Regions from separate parts of the Paenibacillus sp. P3E genome, predicted to be linked through region 1. Evidence: riboswitches for the same ligand, from Rfam matches in the RefSeq annotation. Region 1 holds a riboswitch; each other region holds the start of a gene.

Region 1 (7,272 bases):
AGTGCAGGCTGCTGAGGCATATAGCTGATCTCTCCGCGCTGCCCGGTGACGTTCTTGCCGCCCATGCTTACCGTTCCGGTATCGGGCAGCTCCAGGCCGCCGATGATGTGGAACAAGGTGCTTTTACCACACCCGGACGGGCCGACAATGGAGACGAATTCCTGGGGCTCAACCGTTAGTGATACATTGTCGAGCACGCGGGTCTCACGGCGGCGGTGGAAGAAAGCTTTGGATACGCCGTCTACATTCAGGGCGTGATGCGCGCCTTTAGCTCCCGGCATGTACGCGGAGGAAGCCTGTTCCAAGGTGTTCAAGTTAGGATGGCCTGCTAACAAAATGATTCATCCTCCTTTCCAGAAAGCTTAAGTATCAAGAGGTCTTGCGCGGCTTCCAGCGAACCAGCCACTTCTCCAGAAGTGCGATCAGGGCAAACAGCACCAGACTAAGAAGAACAATAATTACGATGGCAACGAACATCCGGTCTGTGCGGTAGGAGGCCTTCTGCAGCAGCATGTAATAGCCAATGCCCTTGTCTGCGCCGATCCACTCGGCAACCACAGCGCCCATTACTGCATAGGTTGCGGAGATCTTAAGGCCGGAGAACAGGGCTGGCAGAGAACCGGGCAGCTCTAGCTTTGAGAAGATCTGCCACTTGCTGGCCCCAGCCATTTTCATATAGTTCATCATGATCCGGTCGCTTTGGGCCAGCCCGCCCATGGCGGCAACGGCAACCGGGAAGAAGCAGACGAGTGTGATGAGTACGATTTTGGGCAGCAGTCCGAACCCGAACCAGATAATCAGCAGCGGCCCGAGGGCGATGGAGGGTACATTCTGGCTGAGAATCAGCAGCGGATACAGCGCTCTTTTCAGCCAAGGCACCAAATGCAGCAATAGAGCTACAATCAGGCCCACACCTGTACCAATCGGGAAGCCGATTAGGGTCAGCCGCAGCGTAGCAGCCGTATGTGCCCAAATGCCGGAAGCATTACCCCGGGATTCGCGGGCGATATCGCCGGGGCTTGGCAGCATCCAGGAAGGGACATGAAGTACGGAAACCGCCAATTGCCATACGCCCAGAAAAAAGATGACCGCCACAAGGGGCGGCCAGATTTGGTTCCAGTACGATCTCACGGCCGGTATTTTTCCGTCAGTTTATCCATGCTGATTCCGCTGGGGTTATGGGCGATCTTGATTTGTGAGATGACGCTGGGGCTACCCGCTGCGATCAGCGCTTCATGCATTTGGCGTACCACCTCAAGCAAATCGCTGAGTTCGCCCTCCATCGTGGTTTCGAGCGGATTCACCTGGTGCTTCACGCCGGATTGCTGAATGACCTCAATGGCCTTATCTACATAAGGAATAGAATCCTCGTTATTCGGAGTTTTAGGAATGACTTGAACGCTGAGCAGGGTGTTTGCCATATCAATCAGATCCTTTCAGGTTGGGTATTGTAAAACTTGCAGTGTAAGATTACTTGCTCTCCGGCAGATATTCATTCGTGAACGCTGAAGCGGTATCCAGTGGTTTGTCCAGCAGCTTCAGACCGTACATCCAGTCGGCGTAATTCTTCCAGACCTCGGCTTTCTGCTCTCCCCATCTGGAGGCATCGTCCTTATATTTCGGGCTGAGCCATTTCTGGCTGGCCAGGACGAGCTTGGGGTCCAGATCCGGCACAGCCTTCGAGAGGATGGCGGCAGCTTCTTCCGGCTTGTCGATCGCATATTGATAACCTTTGGAGGTAGCTGCAAGGAACGCCTTCACCAGCTCTGGATGCTCAGCGATTTCCTTCTCGCTCGTGGTCAGCACCGGGGTGTAGTAATCCAGTTGAGGCGCGTAATCCTTCAAATACAGCATGTCCAGCGGTTCACCGCGCAGCTCGGCTTCAATACCGGTCCAGGCGTAGAATATCCAGGCAAAATCGATGTCACGTTTCACGGCGGTGAAGAAATCAGCTTCGCCGATATTGACCAGCTTCACCTTTTTAACATCGCCGCCTTCAGGGTCCATGATCGCCTTCATGGCAGCTTCTTCAGCCGGGGAACCCCAGCCGCCGTAGGTTTTGCCTTCGAAATCCTTTGGTGTCTTGATATTGCGGTCCTTCGGGGCGGCAAACCCTGAGGTATTATGCTGGATGATGGCGGCGATGGAGACGAGCGGCACATCCTGCAGACGGGCCAGAGTGAGCGCCTCCTGGGCACTGATGCCAAAAGCGGCTTCGCCTGAGGTGACCATCGTGTCGGCTCCCGCCGCACCCGGCTGTACAATTTCTACATCCAGGCCTTCCTCCTTGTAATATCCCAGCTCTTTGGCTGCATAGAGGCCGGTATGGTTCGTATTCGGCGTCCAGTCCAGCGCGACCTTGATCTTAGTCAGTTCCTTAGGCGCGTCCGTTCCTGCTGCGGTTGCTTCCGGCGCGGCGGTGCTGTCCCCGGCTGGAGCGGCGCTATTCCCGCCGGAATTCGCAGTATTACTGCCGCACCCGGCCATGACGATGACCAGCATGCAGCTGATGCAGAGCATTAGTGCTTTTTTGACTCCCATTTCTATTCTTCTCTCCTTCCAGCTAACCCAGTCTTCCGAACTCTGATGATGTCCATACCAAAAAAAGCGCCCCGAAGATCGGGACGCCAGCAATTGCGTTAGGTGGCCGCTTAGCCAAAATGACTGAATGCGGGTGGTGATTCCTACGCTGGCATTATCCAGATCAGGTATAAGGGTCAGTATCTGTGTGGGATACACTCTCAGCCGGCCAATTCCAGCCCCCCTGGTACTATGAAGTTATGGGTGTTGCTGTGTTCTTACGCTGTATTATAGCGGTCCCCTTCGGGGTTGTCCAGTAGTGGCCCCGGATTCCAGCAATCCGCTCAGGCACTGCCAGGCACGCTGGGTAGACTTACCATATGTTATATAATAAGATTAATACTTTACAATTATGTTTCGAAAAAGGAGTGACCCTATGCTCACTGATCAGCAAAATGCCGGAGAACGGCTGAAGGTGCTAGCGGAACAGTTGGCTGAAGAAGTCACTTTGCGTCAGTATGAACGCCAGCCCGAGTTGCGGCAAAGATTCGGCCCTTCCGGAATGGCAAGAACCATGCAGGATTCACTATATCATTTACGGTATCTGGCGCAAAGTGTGGCGCTGGACAGCCCGCTTCTATTTATTAATTATATTGTCTGGCTGAAGGCGCTGCTGGTGCCTAAGCTTGTCTCTGCGTATGCGGAAGCCTGCCGGGAACTCGAGAACCTGCTGTAGATCAGCGGGTTCTCTTTTTTATAGGTTTGTCAGTCATATCCCTGAACTCTTTTTCTTTTTCTGCGGCGGCTGCGGATTCCGTTCCACAGCTGCTTCAGGCTCAGGCCGATACTGACAGCGATCCCCGTAAATGCAACGAACAGCGCCAGATATTCAAATGGGGAATACTCCAGCATCTTGCTCCAGTCAATCTTACCTTTAAGGTCCTCGATCACCTGATTCATGCCATAAATACCGCTCACCACTGTGAACACCGTCAGGATCATCAGCAGCGTGTCCCGCCGTTTGGCCTGGAATTTCTCCTGGTATTGAAACAGGTCATTCAAGGTCATTTTGACCTCATCGAACAGGGCATCATTCCCGTAGACCTTGCGCAGCTGGAAAAAAATCTCCCGGCCCTGGGACTGCGAAATGAGCTCCAGAAAATAAAATTTGGCCGAGAACTTGTTGATCATAAAGATCAGGTTCTCAATTTCATCCACATCATGGTTAATGCGCAGCCGGGAGTGGATGTTGGCCAGCTTCAGCAGAACGATTTTATGAAATATGCTCAGCAGCAGCCCGTAATAATATTCTCCATACATCTGATTAATGAGCTGGGTGGCTACCCCGGATTCAGCCAGGCTCAGGCAGCAGAACGTCTGCTCATTCGTCATGTAATAGGTGTCCGGCCCCCAGCGGCTATAACAGTGCTCCCCGCAATAGTCCCGAATATACCCAGGATCGCTGGCACTGATGTATGGCTTGCCTCCCAGGGTCATACCATCCAGCTGGGAAGCTCGGTACAGCAATTCCATGCTAATCTCATTTTCCTTGTCCTCCTGCCGGTCAAAGCCGTAAAAAGCCTGAACCAGCATTCTCTCATCCACAAAGAACGGCAAAGTTTCAAAATAGGCGCCATTGATTTCCGAAGGGTCGAGAAAAGGCTCCAGTCCGCCCACTACATTCCTGAACACAAAATCCTCCACCTGATCAAAGGAACGGTCATGACAGTGGATGGAGGTTAGTTTGTCCCGAAAAGATACATCCTCCAGTGTCCGGAAACGGTCGGCGAACTCAAGGACGGTGCTGAAGGGGAGATGCTTCTCCCCGATGCTGACTCTGATCGTCAGGAAACCGAGTTCAAAAGGGCAGACGAATACATCCGTCGAGAGCACTTGAAAATAAACCGACTGTCCGGGCATATCCATCCTGCAGGGCAAATGATTGGCCCGGGAAAAGCGGCGGAAGGAATCCTTGTCCTTCTCGCGGGGGAATAGCACATGGGCGGCAAACGGGAGGTAGCTCCGCTCCATCTTTTCATGGGAAACAGAGTAGCCTTCGCCGTAATAAGCGTCCTCCAGTTCTTTGTTGTCAAGAAAAAACCGGGTGAATCCTTCTTGTGTCAGATGTTCGATCAGCTTCATATCTTCACCGTCCTTGATAGAGAAGGGGAAGATGAACTGCAGCAGGGCGGTATGAAGTGTTGGTTCAGAAGCAATAGGGATAAGTTCAGGCATGAATAGGTCCCACCCTTGCACGAAGGATAATTACACGAATTATATTACCCTATTTTCCAGGCTGCCACGCTAAGCAGGAACAGCACAGCGGCACAAGCGGCCAGCAGTCCAGAGGTCTGGGCGATCTGCAGATGATCCATGGACCAGCCGGTGGCAAGCGGCAGCACCGCGCCGCCGATCCCGCCGGAAGCGATCATAATGCTGGGAGTGGATTCCTCGGCTCCTGGCAGCAGCTTGCTGGAGAAGACGAGCGCTATGGAGAAGATGCCTGACATGCATAGACCGAGCAGCGCCAGTACAGCAAAAGCGGCAACGCGCTGCGAGGCGAACGGGAAGATCGCCAGCAGCAGTACAGTGGCGAAGCAACTGGCCAGCACATATCTCCGATAGGAGATCCGCTCAGCCAGAACCCCGGCGTACAGCCGTCCCGCAGACATCGCCAGCCAGAAGAAGGTGACCGTTAGGGCCGCCGAAGCGTCACTCATGCCGAGTTTGGTTATGAAGATCGCCGGCATGAAGTTGACGAGGCTCATCTCCGTACCGACGTAGAGAAAGAAGAAAACTATGAACAGGCTGAGCAGTATCCACTGCCTGTCTTTATAGGGAAGCTTTCTTGAACGCAGGCGCTTAGCGCCCCGTTCTCTGCGAGGGGGGCGTTCGTCGAGTACGCTCTGGAGGCGGCCGAATCCGCCCTTGGCCCAGAACAGCAGAGAGATCAGTGCAGAGGCCGCGACGATCAGGAAGGCCAGCCTCCAGGAGCCGGCTGCAATGAGCGGGCTTGCAGCCAGCGGCATCACGAGCGCGCCTACGCCGAACAGCACCTCCAGCCGGCTCATGGCCACTGCAGTTCCCTCCGTGACAGCTGCTATAATGATGGTGCCGATGACGGCTTCAATCATGCCGAAGCCAAAGCCTGCGGCCACGGCGATGACATACATCCAGCCCCATGGCGGGAGAAAAGCATAGGCGGTTTCCGCACATACCAGCAGACCGGTGGCGATCAGCAGACCACCCCGTTTGCCGAAGCGGCGGTTCAGCAGCGGCGAGATTAGCACGCCGGCCAGGAATCCGGCGAATTGACTGAAGATCAGCTCGCCGCCAGCGCTGTAATTGCGGTCATAATGCTGCAGCAGAACGGGAAGAATCGAGCCCATAACCACGTGGGCCAGTCCAATGACAAAGTAGGAGAGGCAGCCGATCCAGATCAATTTTTTCAAGTAGGAAGCTCCTTCTGTAATGAGTTTATGGCTGGACGCGGGATTCAATACCCTCTGAACGGGTACACTACTATAAGCAACGGTTTTATCATAAATCCAAACTGCGGACGTGGATATATAAACTTATATTCACATGAATAGAAAGGAGCTGTTTCGTCAATGGATAACAGAGAGCTGGAGCAGACGATCATCAAGGTGCTGGATGACAACAAGTTCGGATCCTTCGGTACGATAGAAGCCGGCAACAAGCCTAAGGTGCGTTATATGGCGGTATTTCATGACGGGCTTCACATTTATTTGGCTACCAACCGCCAAACGCATAAGGTAGAGGAGCTTGAGGATAATCCGAATGCTTTTCTGCTGCTTGGATATGAACAGGGCGGCGGCAAAGATGTGCTTGAAATTGAAGCCACCGTTGCCGTCACCAAGGATGAGGGCCTGCGGTCCAAAGTATGGAACAAAGAGCTGGAGAAATGGTTCAAGGGTCCGGATGACCCCGACTATGTGATCCTGGAGCTGAAGCCGACACGGATAGAGTATATGGGCAAGGACCAGCAACATGGTGTCTGGGAAGGCTCGGTGGCGGTCTCCGGCAAGTAGGAAAGTTATTTGTTGATACTTGAAAAAGAAGAACGTAAACCAGCGATTCTGCCGTTATTGGGGAATCGCTGCTTTGCGTTTTCAGGTGGGTTGTAGAACTTGTAAGCCCCATTCAAGATCTCTCCACTATATAGTTTGAAATTGGAAACACCTGATGAGGGGACTATCATTTTTAGTGGAAAAAAGCTCACTAATCCGACTCATTCGGCATATAGAGTACCCTATGTGGGAAAAAGTAAAACTAATTCTACTGAAAACGGCCGTATGGGAGGATTATGCTTGAATTAGGTGTACAAACTGACATTGTTCAAGCCTCAAGCCTCAAGCCTCAAAGCTCCTGCCTCCAGTTCAACAGCAACCCGAACAGAGTTCTGTTCGCGGGTCGTCCAAGGTATGCGTCCACGTATATCTTACTCGAAAAACTGAGGGGGATTTTGTCTCAGGAGCCATGGCTGGCCTATGGGAAATCATGTTATACTTTGCCTTATAAGCAGTATCGACATCATGAGGGGTGGAGGGGATTCCATGAGCTGCATCGACTGTTCTCCAATTGAACCGGTGGAAGACGAAGGGGATTTGAAATTCAGGCCATGCACACTTCCCCTCGTTACCGCTGTAAAGGCTGAGGGTTACGCGGTTGAAGGCGTACAAGACGCAGGTAAGATTACATATGGATCCCGTGAGGAACTCTTGCGGCTTC
Region 2 (7,272 bases), on a different contig from region 1:
AAATAAGATTGATACACTTCTATGGTTTGCTCACGATCAGCCATACTGCACCTGCCTTTGAAGAAAAGTTATCAATGTGAACTGTTTATAAAGTAAACCAATAATTCGGTATAGTCAAGCACGAACAACATTGACTATACCGTCAGCATGTTTAATATTGGAAGTGCATACAGCTGAAGTCCTCAGGAAAGGGAGTACATCATGAAAATGGAATCATGGCAATATGAACGCGGCGGCAAAAGCATTACGATTCGGGAAGCAGACCCCGCAGATGCCGGGATGCTGTCTGAAATTCGGCTGCAAATCGATGGAGAAACGGAGAATTTGGATAGGGAACAAGGGGAGGCGTATATGGATGCGGCGGGCTTTGAAGAGCTCATCCTAAATGATGCCGCTAACCTCAAGCACCTTTTTTTAGTGGCAGAGATTGACGGCAGGCTGGCCGGATTCTCCAGATGTGAGGGAACTAGCTTGAAACGCTTGTCTCACCAAGTGGAATTTGGTATTGGTGTGCTGCAGGAATACTGGGGGGTTGGGATTGGCAGCCAGCTGCTGGCTGCCTCCATCCACTGGGCGGAAACCAGCGGCATCCGCAAAATCACATTGAAAGTCCTGGAAACCAACCACAAGGCTATCGCGCTCTATCAGAAACTGGGATTTGAAGAGGAAGGTCTTCTGAAGAACGACAAGCTTTTATCTGACGGCAAGTTTTACCACACCGTTGTAATGGGTAGATGGAGCTGAGTTTTCTTATTGTCATAAAAAAAGCACAACGCCAAGTGATGAACGGCGGCTGTGCTTTTTTGTGTTACATCACCCGCAGGAACTTCCGGGCAGCAGCGCTGATGTTGTCTGCACCGGCGATCGCAGAGATCACGGAGATTCCGTCTGCTCCAGCCTTCATTACAGGGGCTGCATTGTCCACGGTGATACCACCGATTCCAACCAGGGGAATGGTAAGTCCGCTGCGGCGCAGCGTCTCTATCACAGCGGTACCCTGCACCGCTTCAGCATCGTCCTTGGAAGAAGTGGGATAGACCGGCCCGACGCCAAGATAATCGGCACCGTCCGCAATAGCCTGTTGGCCTTCTTCCAGCGTATGGGCGGATACCCCGATGATTTTACGTGCTCCCAGCCGCTCGCGGATCGAACGGGCAGGTTCATCGTCCTGACCAACGTGAACACCGTCCGCATCCAGGGCAATCGCCAGCTCAATGTCATCGTTTACGATAAAAGGCACCTGGCACTCCCGGCAACGCTGCTGGAACTGTCGGGCAAGCTCGACATAGGCCTGGCCGGTGAAAGCGGTCCGGCCTTTTTCGCGATACTGGAACAAGGTAATCCCGCCCTCAATCGCTTCAGAGAGTGTTTCCAGTGGAGCCTTCCGGCAGTTCACACTGCCCATAATGAAATACAGCTTCAGCAGTCTGCGCATATCTTCGCTGTCTATCCGCTGCATATCAGCGCCTCCCCCTCATTCTGTTCTGATAGGCGAAGTGGTTCGTCGGCCCGTATCCGGAACCTATATTCAAGCCGTCTTCAATGGCTGCATGGATAAAAGCCTTGGCTGTCTGAATCGCTTCAGGGACCGTTTTGTGTTGTGCAAGTTCTGCGGTAAGGGCAGCGGAGTAAGTACAGCCGGTTCCGTGGGTATGCTGAGTTGCAACACGTGGACTTTCCCAATAAGTGAACTTCTCTCCATCAAATACAAGGTCAGTTACCATATGGCTATCTTCATCAACATGACCACCCTTGAGCATCACATAGCGCGGTCCCATGGCATGAATAAGTCTGGCTGCTGTCTCGCGGTCTGCCATGCCCGAAATCTTCATTCCGCTCAGAATTTCTGCTTCAGGGATATTGGGTGTTACAGCCAGGGCCAGTGGCAGCAGATAGCGGATCAGTGCCTGTACGGCTTCCTGCTGGAGCAGGGGAGAACCGCCTTTGGCAACCATAACCGGATCAACGACCAAATGGTCCCAGCCATATTGGCTCACCTTTTCGGCAACTGCAAGGATGAGTCCGCTACTGAACAGCATGCCTGTTTTGACAGCATCCGGTGTAAGATCGGTTCCGATGGAATCAAGCTGCGCGGTAACGGCATCCGCTTCCAGCGGATATACGCCTTGAACACCTAAGGTGTTCTGTGCTGTCACTGCAGTAAGCGCGGACATACCGTATACCCCCAGCTCTTGGAAGGTTTTAAGATCGGCCTGAATGCCAGCCCCACCCCCGGAGTCGGAACCGGCAATTGTCAATGCTTTGAATATTTTATTCCTTGTAGGCTCTGTCATCGCAAGCTCTCCTTTGGTGAAAATGTTATCATTGTTCAAGTCGTTGTATGCGGGAGCGCTCTGCGTATACTTCCGGGGTAACGAGAGCCAGCTGATTCAGGAACTCGATCTGGAAGCTGCCGACTCCCTGTTGGCACGACCGACTGGCCGCAATTTCAGCGGCAACGCCATAGAAGGATATAGCTTCTGCAGCTGCTTCCAGCCAGGCGCCGCCGCTAGCTGCCAGGAAAGCGCCGACGACTGCACTGAGCAGGCATCCGGTGCCGGTAACCTTAGTCAGTACAGGGTGGCCGTTGCTGACTACGTAGGTGGTGCTGCCATCCGTGATAACATCCTCTTTGCCGGTGATGATCACCACACAATTCAGCTTCAGCGCAGCTTTTACAGCCAATGCCACCACATCACCGTCTCCGGTACCGGCATCTACACCTTTGATGTTCCAGCTCTCGCCTACCACATGGGCCACTTCAGCGACGTTGCCGCGCAGCGCGGTGATCTGCATTTGGTTGACCAGCCTATGGGTTACTTCGGTGCGGTAAGCAGTGGCTCCGGCACCTACGGGGTCAAGGACAACCGGCACATGATGACGGTTCGCTGCCAGTCCGGCAATTAGCATCGAATCAATGGCGTAGTCATTGAGTGTACCGATATTGAGCACTACAGCACCAGACATAGCGGCAATATCCGCGACTTCTTCATGTGCATCCGCCATAAAAGGCGAAGCCCCGAGTGCCAGCAGTCCGTTCGCACTGAAGTTCGCGACCACAATATTGGTAATGTTATGCACCAGCGGATTGCTGTCCCGCACTTTGGATAAGAAAGACATGAGTATTCCTCCTAAAAGTTTTGTCAGCCTTGCTTCTATGAATTCACTTCGTACAAACTCGCTCCAGAAGCGTAGACTTAGTTATATGAGCATTTATGAATTCTCATTTACAAGTTAATAAAAGCCTCCGCGGTCTTCACCTTGCCATTCAGCAGCCCGTTATCACTCAGCCAGGTTTGTACCTTTTCCCATGATGCAGGGTCCTGATAGCCAAACGGCTCACTGCCGGCGTCCATTAGGGGCAGCAGCAGCTCCAGGCTTTTGGATTCGATGTCTTTGTCGAGTGGAGCCGTTGCATCCTCATGAGCCAGAAGGAGGTTAAGTGCCTCCTGCGGGTGATCCGCAACGAATTGCTGTCCTTTACGTGCTGCCTGGATAAACTTCTGGATATAGCCTTCAGAATTCTGCAGGCCCTGGTCGCTGGCGACCAATACTAGCTCATAATAATCGGGGACGCCGTAATCGGTTGGATTCAGCGAAATGACCGGATGGCCTTCCTTTTCCAGAATCAACTGCTCATGGTTAATAAATCCGCCAATAATGCCATCGACACGCCCGGTTGTAATGGCTGGAATCAGGTCAAAACCCACATCGGTCAGGGTTACTGCTCCAGGATCTCCGCCATCGCTTTTGACCATGGTTTTCAGCATAGCTTCATAGAGTGGGATCGAGGAGTATCCGGCATTTTTGCCTGCCAGGTCCTTTGGGCTCTTGATCCCGCTGTCAGCCGGAACCATCAGATGATTAAGCGGATGTCTGACGATCGCAGCTACGGACTTCACCGGAATCTGCTCACCCCGAGCCATCAGCACCTGCGGCTGGTAACTTAGGGCCAGGTCAACTTTACCTGCGGCTACGAGCTTCAGGGCATCATTGCTGTCAGCGGGCATTTGGATATCCACAGTAAGCCCTTCGTCGGCAAAATAGCCGTTCTGCTGGGCGGCGTACAGGAAGGAGTGGACTGCATTCGGGTACCAGTCGAGCATAATCGTCAGCTTGTGGGGCTGCCCGCCTTGATCCGCTGATGCAGAGCTGGCTGGAGACTTATCATTGCTGTTCCCACAGCCTGTCGCAGCAAGTCCCAGACACAGAAGCAGCAATAAGGGGAGCAAAGGGAGTTTCCTTTTTCTAAAGGGAGGTTCAGAAGGGATCAGTTTCATCGATGAATGCCTCTTTTCTGCAAAATAATTTTTTCGAGCAGCACAATAAATAGAAATAAAACGATACCGAGTGCAGATAAAAGAAATACTGCGGCGAACATTTCCGCACTTTGCAGATTGCCCGCCATCCGCCGGCTGAAATAGCCGAGCCCCCGGCTACCGCCCAGCCATTCCCCAATCGTCGCGCCAATGACGCAGTAGACCATAGAGAGCTTAAGACCAGAGAACAAAGAGGGCAGTGCAGGCGGAATCTGGGTCTTTAGCAGAATTTGCCAGCGGGTCGCACCAAGTGTGAGCAGCAGTTCTTTGTACATAGCACCGCTTTTGCGCAGACCGTCAAAGGTCCCTACTACCACCGGGAAAAAGGCAGTAAGGAAAACCACCGCAACCTTGCTCCATAGGGTATAGCCAAACCACATAATAAAAATGGGTGACAGCGCGATCAGCGGAATGGTCTGACTGATCACCAGCAAAGGGTATAACGCCTTTTCGAGCGGAGTAAACATGTGCATTCCCGTACCCAGCAGCATGCCGCAGGCTGCTGACAGAACAAAGCCGAGCAAAACCTCCTGAAGTGTAGCGGGTAAATGCTCTCCGAAGAGCAGTTCTTTCTGCTCCATAAGTGCCGTCCATATAGCTGTTGGAGCCGGGAGAATGAATGCTGGAACAAGCTTCAGCCATGCAGCGAACTCCCAGCCGGCTAGGGTGACCAGTACCAGCAAGGCAAAGGGGCCATAATCGCGCAGAAAGGTTCTGCTAATAGATACTCTCATGCAGCCTCCGCTCCAAATTCTCCCGCAAAGTAATAAACTTCGGTTCATAGTTCATCCGGTAGTGTCTGGGCCGCGGGATATCCACCGAGAATTCCTGTACACCGCCGCTGCCTCCAGACATCAAGTAAATCCGGTCACTGAGCAGCAGCGCTTCCTCCAGATCGTGGGTGATGAACAGAACCGTTTGCTTAAGACTGCTCCACAATTCCAGGAGCCAGCGGTGCAGTTCACGCTTGGTTATGGCATCCAGTGCTCCAAAAGGCTCATCGAGCAGCATCAGCTCATTTCCAGCGGCAAGGGTACGGAGCATAGCGATCCGCTGACGCATCCCCCCGGACAGCTCCTGCGGGTAGAGCCGCTCTGTACCTTCAAGGCCAAACCGTTCGAGCATCTCACGGATATTCTTTACAGCAACTGCCTTGCTGCCTTTTCGCTTCAGCTCCCAAGGCAGCAGGCAGTTGTCCATCACGGTTCTCCAGGGCAACAGCAGATCCTGCTGCGGCATATAGGCGACCTGGCCCAGGCGCGACGATGGATCGTCAGAGATCATACCGTGAACTTTGAGTTCGCCACCTGTATGCCGAAGCAGACCGGCGATGATTTTGAACAGGGTGCTTTTTCCGCAGCCGCTGGCACCGACAATGGAAATGAATTCGCCCCGGCGGACGTTCATCGAGAGCCTACTGAATACGGGCATCTGCGGTGAAGTGCTGAAAGCATAGGACAGGTTAGTGATAGAGATCATACTCGTATGTATTAAGCCTCCTTTCATTGGCACGCATCTGCTTCCGGGACTTAGGAAGCACAATAAAGACCCATCCGTCTCCAGGGGAGGCAAATGGGTCTGAAAGGTTCAGGCAGTAGGCGTGAAGCGGCACTGCTGATCGTTTCTGTTCCACTTCCCTCCGCTGGTATGATCCAGATCAGGTTCCAAGGGTCCGAAGCTTAAGGCTTCGTCTCAGTCATTAGACTCCCCTAGTGAAATAGCAGGTCAATATTATATTCGCAACTGCTAACTAATATAGCATATTCCAGAATGTTGTCAAAAGAAAGTGTACTCAGGACCGCTGCAGTCCAGTTACGAATAGGGTTAGAATCCCTTCCAGGATATCCTTTTTGCCCGACCCGTGAAGCTTCTGCTGATAGAGATAGAGATCAGGGCTGAGGACCGCGATCAGAGAAGTTGCGGCAAAATGCGGATCAATAGCAATCAGCTTGCCGTCATCAGCAACCCTCCGCAGACGCTCGGCCATAACTGCATTCAGCCGCTGGAAAATCGGATGTTCAAACTGGGTAAGCTGTTTCTTACCCGTGAACTCAGACTTGATCATCTGCAGCAGCTCGGCATGCTGGTCTATGAAATCCACCACTTGTTCAATACTGCTCCGCAGTTCCTCAATGGAGCTGTCTGTTTCTAAAGTGGTTTGGAGCTCCTGCTCCAAACGGGTAAGAAAACGCTCTGAGCTGGTGGAGAGCAGGGCAGAGCAAATTTCACCTTTGTCCGTGAATCTGCGGTAGAGCGAGCCCTGGCCGATTCCTGCCTGCTTGGCAATGCCGTACATACTGACTCCTTCCAGACCGTTCTCAGTAAAAAGCGCTCGGGCGGCCTCAAGAATACGCTGGACATAAGGGTCCTGATTATTCCGGAAGGAGGATGGATTTGATGGTGGTATTGGGTTTGAGGATGGGTTGCTGCCTTGTTCTCTCGGGTTCATGACAGGCTCCTTTCAGAAATACAGTATATATTTACAGGAAATATGTGAACTCCATTGACATAGCGGACAATTGTCCGTAGACTGAAAAATGTAAATACGGACAGTTGTCCGTTTAGAGATATATTATATCGATTAAGCTGCGCTGAGGTCAATAAGTCCACCTGCGCGCAGTTCAATTCAGGAGGAGACAGAGAATGGAGCAATCGCTGAAACCGGAGGCCGATTTTCGCCTGTCAAGCATTCTGGTTCCGCTGCTGGCCATCATTGCCGGTGTATTCATGGTGGTGCTCGACAGTACGGCTATGAATGTGGCTTTATCAACGCTGGTTAAGGATTTTAATACGGATCTAAATACACTGCAATGGATTGTGACCGGGTACATGCTGGCCCAGGCTTCGGTGATCCCGTTGTCCGGCTGGCTGTCTGACCGCTTTGGGGCCAAGACTGTTTTTCTGACTGCAGTTATCGTATTCACTATGGGTTCAATTCTCTGTGCAACACCAA
Region 3 (7,272 bases), on a different contig from region 1:
CCAGAAAATATGCAGACTACCAAAACCTTGCCTCCCCAGGTGCAGGACCGTCAGCCCGGTATCGAGAGCGAGATGAATCCGCGCCCTGAATTTGAAACGTCCAGCTACAAAGCGGCAGGCAAACTGCTGGGTAAGGCGGCGCTCATTACGGGAGGCGACAGCGGCATTGGACGGGCGGTTGCCGTTCATTTTGCCAAAGAAGGTGCGGATGTGGTCATTTCCTATCTGAATGAGCATTCTGATGCCGAAGAGACCAAACGCCAAGTAGAGCAGGAGGGACGGAAGTGTATTCTGATTGCCGGTGACATCGGCGTAGAAGCGTTCTGCCAGAATCTGATCAACCGGGCGGTAGAGGGGCTCGGTAAGCTGGACATCCTGATTAACAATGCGGCCGAGCAGCATCCGCAGGACAAGATCGAGGATATTACCTCTGAGCAGCTGGAGCGGACGTTCCGTACGAATATTTTCTCCATGTTCTATTTGACCAAGGCAGCTATGCCGCATCTGAAAAAAGGCTCCACGATCATCAACACGACGTCGATCACCGCCTACCGCGGCAGTCCGCAGCTGCTGGACTATTCGTCCACCAAAGGCGCGATTCTCAGCTTCACCCGCTCGTTGTCGATGAATCTGGCGGAAAAGGGCATCCGTGTGAATGCTGTTGCTCCGGGTCCGATCTGGACACCGCTGATTCCATCCACATTTGATGCCAAAAAGGTCAGCGAGTTCGGCGGCACACAGCCCATGCAGCGTCCGGGACAACCGGAAGAGCTGGCACCAGCCTACGTCTATCTGGCCTCGGATGATTCATCCTATGTTAGCGGCCAGGTAATGCATGTCAACGGCGGGGAAATTGTCAACGGCTAGAAGTTGCTGTACGGTCAAGTAGGTTTCTGGAAAATATAACAGTTCAAGAGCAGGCCCATGCGGTCTGCTCTTTTTTATGTACCATATAAGATGAAGCTTTGGGTAAAAGGGATAGCTTTTCCGAGGATTAATATGTTAATATGAACCACGTCAGCAATTGAATACTGCAATTGTCCCTAGGGGTGCCGCAAGGCTGAGACGAACGTGACGTTCGGACCCTTTGAACCTGATCTGGTTAAAACCAGCGTAGGAAAGCGGAGAATGAATGAACTGCAGCGGGGTTGTATTTCTTATACCCGTATTCCTGTACAAATTTATGACTGCCTCCTATCGTGGGGGCGGTTTTTTTGTGTTGCGCGTTTTGCTGCAATAGTGTGAAGCAGGAGGTGAAGAAGTGGCGGAAATTCATTTAATATCGGACGGGAAGCTTGAGCTTGGGCGTTTCGTCAGCCTGGCGGCTGCTGTGCATCCGCTCGTGGACTTTATTCATCTGCGGGAAAAGCACCGGTCTGCCCTGGAGCTGCTGAGCATGGCAGAGCAACTGCTGCTTGCAGGAATCCCCGCATCCAGACTGGTCATCAATGACCGGCTGGATGTTGCGCTGGCCGCTGGTGCAGGCGCTGTCCAGCTAGCCTGGCACAGCTTGCCGCCTGCAGCAGTCCGTGCAGCCGCTCCCGGCCTCCGGCTGGGCAGGTCGGTGCACTCCGCGGCAGAAGCAGCGGAAGCAGGCAGGCAGGGGGCGGACTTCTGCCTGTTCGGCCATATTTACCCTACTGGCTGCAAGCCCGGACAGCGGGGGCGCGGTTTGGCGCTCCTGGAGGAAGCGGTGCGCAGCACCCGTATTCCACTGATTGCTATCGGCGGGGTGGAGCCTGGAAATGCAGGTCAAGTGATCCGTCACGGTGCTGCCGGGATTGCGGTCATGTCCGGCATTTGCGGAGCGGATGACCCCGTATCTGCTGCCCGTGCTTACCGGTTGGCGGTCCAGAAGGCGTAGGACCTGTGGTGTATTGTGACTCCAGTAAATCCGTGAATGGTACCACGCCAAGGAGGTGAGAGCGCATGAATCTGATCATTAATGGCAAGCCCGGAGTGGTTGCGGAAGAATGCCGGACCGTTGCCGATCTGTTAAGCCGGCCCGAATGGAGCTTTCGGCTTGTGATCGTGGAACGAAATGGTGAGATTGTCAGCAAGGAGCATTACGGGTCGGAGATATTATGTGAAGGCGACAGGCTGGAGCTGGTACATTTTGTAGGCGGGGGCTGAAGCCATGAGGCTATCATTAAATATTTGAATTTTTTTTACGCTAAAAATTGTCCTTCTATTTTTTACTGAAACGGATACCGTCTTAAAAATGACGGTGAAGCCGTTTCCCTTGTCGAATTTCATCCCAGGAGGCGAGTTCATGTTAGATCCATTGGTGATTGGCGGCATTACGTTATCGAGCCGGCTGTTCATCGGTACCGGCAAATACAGCCGCAATACACTGATTCCCGAGGTGGTTTCAGCTTCAGGCTCACAGGTAATCACGGTAGCTCTGCGCCGTGTAGATCCGGAGAGCCAGGACAATATTATCAGCCATATTCCTTCCCATATGACTCTGCTTCCAAATACTTCGGGTGCGCGCACTGCTGAGGAGGCTGTGCGGATCGCCAGACTGGCCAGAGCCGCAGGCCTTGGCAATTGGGTCAAGATTGAGGTAATCAATGATCAGAAATATCTGCTTCCAGACAACCTGGAGACTATCCGGGCCACAGAAATACTGGCCGCCGAAGGCTTCGTAGTGCTGCCCTATATGAGCCCGGACCTTTCAGCCGCGCTGCGGATGCAAGCAGCGGGGGCCGCCGCCATCATGCCGCTCGGCTCCCCCATCGGCTCGAACCGCGGCTTGCGTACCACAGAGCTGCTGCGCATTCTCATCTCTGAGGTGGATCTACCGGTGATTGTCGACGCCGGCATCGGCCGCCCGTCCGAAGCGGCAGAAGCGATGGAGCTTGGCGCATCCGCTGTGCTGCTCAATACGGCAATCGCTACCGCCCGTGATCCGCTGCTGATGGCTGCGGCCTTCCGTGAGGCGGTAGCTGCAGGCCGCAAGGCCTATTTGGCAGGACTCGGTCCAGTGGAAGAGACGGCTGTAGCGTCTTCGCCATTGACCGGATTTCTGAAGTGACTCACAGGCTAACGGAAATGGGGGAGTAACATGAGTTTTTTTGAACCACTGACTCGTCTGGAGCAACTGCCTTACGGGAGCTTGTGGCAGGAGTACCGGGTGGAGGATGTGAAGCGGGCACTTCTCAAGGATCGTCTGGATGAAAAAGACCTGCAGACCCTGCTGTCTCCGGCTGCGGAATCTTGTCTGGAGGAGATGGCTCAGCGTGCGCAACGGTTGACCCGTTCGCATTTTGGGCATGTGATGCAGCTGTTCACACCGATGTATCTGGCTGATTTCTGTGTGAATCACTGTACGTATTGCAGCTTCAGCTCGATTTATGATTTTCCGAGAAAAAGATTGACTCCGGAGGAGGTCAGACAAGAGGCTATAGCGATCTCCTCCACGGGCCTGCGCCATCTTCTGATTCTGACCGGGGAATCGCGCAAGGATAGTCCGGCCGCTTATGTGAAGGAATGTGTAGAAATTCTGCATGAATACTTCTCTTCTGTCAGTATAGAGGTGAACCCGCTGTCTACTGAGGAGTACCGGGAGCTTAGGGAAGCGGGAGTGGACGGGCTGACCCTGTATCAGGAGGTGTACCATCAGGAAACCTACCGCAAGCTGCATGTGAAAGGTCCCAAAAGAGTCTACCGGAACCGTCTGGATGCCCCCGAACGAGGGTGTCAGGCCGGTTTCCGCTCGGTCAACATCGGTGCGCTTCTGGGCATGTATGATTGGCGCCAGGAAGCCTTCATGACCGCGATGCATGCCCGCTATCTGCAGGACAAATATCCGGAATGTGAAATCGGCTTATCCGCCCCGCGTTTTCGTCCGTATCTGGGCGAGTTCAACCCGGAGAGCGATGTTACCGACCGTGCGCTGGTGCAGATTATTTTGGCGTATCGCCTGTTTCTGCCACGCTCCGGCATTACCCTGTCCACCCGGGAGCCCGCCTTCCTGCGGGATCACCTGATCCATCTTGGAATCACCAAAATGTCGGCAGGTGTCTCCACCGAAGTAGGGGGACACACCCAGGATGGCGGGACTCCGCAATTCGAAATCTCGGATGAACGGAATGTGCAGGAGATCACGGATATGCTTCAGGCAGCCGGCCTGCAGCCCGTCTTTAAGGATTGGGACCTGCTGAAGCTGCAGTCCTAATAAGGGGTGGCTACTATGCTAACTTTCAGAAAAGCATGAAGAGAATCTGTGACTCTGGTGCTATTCCTGCTTGAAGCAGCCTGTTCTGTATCTACAAATTAGAATTTGATTGAGCTCCTACGGGTCCGATCAAAGGAGTCCACTGTTTATAACATGTTGTCCGTGCCATCCATCGGCTGTCCGCCATCCACAGATCCTCCGTCCGTACCGGCGGACAGCTCATCCAGGGACATCTCGAAGCCGGGAGCCATATGAATCAGGAAGTATTCCATCTCCGGCATTTCAAGCCCGCGCAGTTTGGCTGCGGTTTGCACCCTGGCTGCTGCGAATTCACGGTTGCCTGCAGCAACCTCCCAGACGCATTTCAGGTAAGCGTCCAGATGATCTGCCGCTTTGACATAACGCAGCAAAAGGGCATCTTCGGAGCCGGAAGGACTGTCCTGAGGCTGCAGAAGCGGCGCGTAAACAGAAGTAAGCTCCGGCGGAATCATCCCCTTCAGCCGTTCGGCGGCGACCCGCTCCATGTCGCGGAAGCTGGACAGTAGACGCGGATTGTTGTGCTTGACCGGCGTAGCAATATCGCCGGTGAAGACCTCAGTAGCGTCGTGAAACAGCGCCATTGCGGCCGCACGGTCGGCATTCAGCGAGCGGGCGAAGTGGACGTTGCCGATGGAGCAGAGCATATGCGACAGCAGGGCAACCTGGAACGAGTGCTGCGCGACGTTCTCCGGTGCTGTGCTTCGCATAAGGCTCCAGCGCTGGATATATTGAAGCCGGTACAAATAGGCTGAAAAATGGTAATTCAATTTTTACGTAACCCCTTTCATGCGTGGTTTAATATGTTATGATAAAACTAATTGTAACAGAGTTTGGACAACCGCGAACGCATGGAGAGGAGCTGGACTGAAGATGCAGCATTTTGAAGACAGTGTGTATGATCTGATCGTGGAAACCTCAACAAATCTGCCGGGCGATGTGCGCCGGGCAGTAGCCAAGGGACGTGCTCTGGAGGACCGGGCTACCCGCTCCGGCCTCGCGCTCACTACCATTGCACAGAATATTGGCATGGCTGAGCTGCAGGTATCTCCGATCTGTCAGGATACAGGGATGCCGACTTTTATCATTCATACACCTGTGGGTGTGAATCAGATTGAGATGAAGAAGGATATCCATAACGCTATTATCCGTGCGACGAAGAATGGCAAGCTGCGCCCCAATTCTGTAGATTCGCTGACAGGGGAGAACAGCGGGGATAATCTGGGTGCAGGGACTCCGGTGATTCACTTTGAGCAGTGGGAAGAAGCAGCAGTGGAGGTGCGGCTGATTCTGAAGGGCGGAGGCTGCGAGAACAAGAATATTCAATACAGCCTGCCTGCGGAACTGGAGGGCCTTGGCAAAGCAGGCCGCGATCTCGACGGCATCCGCAAGTGCATCCTTCATTCGGTATTTCAGGCACAGGGCCAGGGCTGTAGTGCCGGTTTCATCGGGGTCGGCATCGGCGGGGACCGTACCACCGGGTATGAGCTTGCCAAGAAACAGCTGTTCCGCAAGGTGGAGGATGTGAATCCCATACAGGATCTGGCCAAGCTTGAAGACTATATTATGGAGAATGCTAACAAACTGGGAATCGGTACGATGGGCTTTGGCGGTGAAGTCACACTGCTGGGCTGCAAGATTGGAGTAATGAACCGGCTGCCGGCCAGTTTTTTCGTCTCCGTGGCCTATAACTGCTGGGCGTTCCGCCGCCAGGGCATCCTGGTTGATCCGGCAGCTGGAACGATTCAGGAATGGCTGTATGAAAGTGGTACGGGAATCTCCGTAGAGACGGAAGATAGCTTCGTACCTGCTGCTGTGCTTGAGGCTGTTGGCTCTGCCGCAGACGGAGCAGGCTCAGGTGTTGTTCCAGAAGATGCGGCGATTCCTGCAGCACCTGCGGTACTCTCGGCTGCTGAAGCAGCAGCGAATCCTGCCGGGGAGCAAGCGGCAGCAGCTGCTGGAGAATCCCGCGAGGTCCGGCTGACGACACCGATCAGTGAGGAAGATATCCGCAGTCTTCGGGTGGGGGATGTAGTCATTCTGTCGGGAGAGATGCACACCGGGCGCGATGCGCTCCACAAGTATCTGATGGATCATGATGCACCGGTGGATCTGAACGGGGCGGTGATCTATCACTGCGGCCCGGTCATGCTGAAGGACGATGAAGGCTGGCATGTAAAAGCGGCAGGCCCGACTACCAGCATCCGTGAAGAGCCGTATCAAGGTGATATTATGCGGAAATTCGGCATCCGTGCCGTAATCGGTAAAGGCGGAATGGGACCCAAGACACTACAGGCGCTGCAGGAGCTTGGCGGTGTCTATCTCAATGCCATCGGAGGCGCGGCGCAGTATTATGCAGAGTGCATTAAGAAGGTGAACAGCGTCGACTTCATGGAGTTCGGGATTCCGGAGGCCATGTGGCATTTACAAGTAGAAGGATTCGCGGCCATTGTAACCATGGACGCGCACGGCAACAGTCTGCATGCAGATGTGGAAAAGGATTCTGCAGCCAAGCTGGCGCAGTTCCGGGAACCGGTTTTTAAATAAGCTGTGAAATAAAGCTAGCGTGTAAATATTCCGTAAGCCTTCTTCCATTGCTAATGGGGGAGGGCTTTTTGCATTCGCCGGGAGCGGGCTGAATAGGGAAATGAAAGGTAGAAGTGCTTTTGATTTGAGCCGGGTAGGCTGATTGCGGAAATGAAAGGTAGAAGTACCTTTGAGTTCACCCGCCGTGGTAATTTTGTTTTTGTTTTTTCGGGGGCAGGGGCGGGACACCTTTGTACAAAAGCCTGAGGATCACTGTCAGCGGACGCTAATTATTATACTTGACAACGCATACATAGCCATGGTAATTTTTATGAGGGAAACCGGTTTCCTTGTCCGCAGCATCGTCTTGCAAGTGATGGAATGGTATTCACAGGCAGTATGGTTCGATATGCGCTCTTATGAGAGGGAGATGAGGAATGAAACGCAAGCTATGGCTTATTCCGGCATTAATCACGTCAATTGTTCTGTCCATTACGGCTAACTTGTTTGTGCTGCCAACCGCACGGGTT

The links. Region 1 has a riboswitch for thiamine pyrophosphate ahead of A3842_RS13345 (ABC transporter substrate-binding protein). Riboswitches for the same ligand answer to the same signal wherever they lie in the genome.
Region 2: linked by a shared signal. The riboswitch ahead of A3842_RS16985 (ABC transporter ATP-binding protein) and the one ahead of A3842_RS13345 (ABC transporter substrate-binding protein) in region 1 are both predicted to bind thiamine pyrophosphate.
Region 3: linked by a shared signal. The riboswitch ahead of A3842_RS19880 (thiamine phosphate synthase) and the one ahead of A3842_RS13345 (ABC transporter substrate-binding protein) in region 1 are both predicted to bind thiamine pyrophosphate.

The regions. Positions count from the first base shown of each region.
Region 1 covers NZ_LVWH01000160.1:1,381-8,652, forward strand. Annotated here, with positions in the region: gene A3842_RS13330 (ABC transporter ATP-binding protein) at 1-281, opposite strand, end outside; gene A3842_RS13335 (ABC transporter permease) at 370-1,131, opposite strand; gene A3842_RS13340 (thiamine-binding protein) at 1,128-1,421, opposite strand; gene A3842_RS13345 (ABC transporter substrate-binding protein) at 1,471-2,541, opposite strand; TPP riboswitch at 2,665-2,776, opposite strand; gene A3842_RS13350 (hypothetical protein) at 2,957-3,256, shown strand; gene A3842_RS13355 (hypothetical protein) at 3,286-4,755, opposite strand; gene A3842_RS13360 (MFS transporter) at 4,800-5,972, opposite strand; gene A3842_RS13365 (pyridoxamine 5'-phosphate oxidase family protein) at 6,132-6,572, shown strand; gene A3842_RS13370 (EAL domain-containing protein) at 7,098-7,272, shown strand, end outside.
Region 2 covers NZ_LVWH01000170.1:6,479-13,750, reverse strand. Annotated here, with positions in the region: gene A3842_RS17020 (MarR family winged helix-turn-helix transcriptional regulator) at 1-44, opposite strand, end outside; gene A3842_RS17015 (GNAT family N-acetyltransferase) at 202-744, shown strand; gene thiE (thiamine phosphate synthase) at 809-1,459, opposite strand; gene thiD (bifunctional hydroxymethylpyrimidine kinase/phosphomethylpyrimidine kinase) at 1,461-2,294, opposite strand; gene thiM (hydroxyethylthiazole kinase) at 2,323-3,126, opposite strand; gene A3842_RS16995 (ABC transporter substrate-binding protein) at 3,228-4,280, opposite strand; gene A3842_RS16990 (ABC transporter permease) at 4,277-5,053, opposite strand; gene A3842_RS16985 (ABC transporter ATP-binding protein) at 5,037-5,825, opposite strand; TPP riboswitch at 5,937-6,040, opposite strand; gene A3842_RS16980 (TetR/AcrR family transcriptional regulator) at 6,112-6,768, opposite strand; gene A3842_RS16975 (DHA2 family efflux MFS transporter permease subunit) at 6,963-7,272, shown strand, end outside.
Region 3 covers NZ_LVWH01000179.1:33,798-41,069, forward strand. Annotated here, with positions in the region: gene A3842_RS19875 (SDR family oxidoreductase) at 1-867, shown strand, start outside; TPP riboswitch at 1,036-1,137, shown strand; gene A3842_RS19880 (thiamine phosphate synthase) at 1,262-1,864, shown strand; gene thiS (sulfur carrier protein ThiS) at 1,930-2,133, shown strand; gene A3842_RS19890 (thiazole synthase) at 2,273-3,037, shown strand; gene thiH (2-iminoacetate synthase ThiH) at 3,068-4,180, shown strand; gene yfbR (5'-deoxynucleotidase) at 4,327-4,986, opposite strand; gene A3842_RS19905 (fumarate hydratase) at 5,090-6,763, shown strand; gene A3842_RS19910 (alpha-amylase family glycosyl hydrolase) at 7,180-7,272, shown strand, end outside.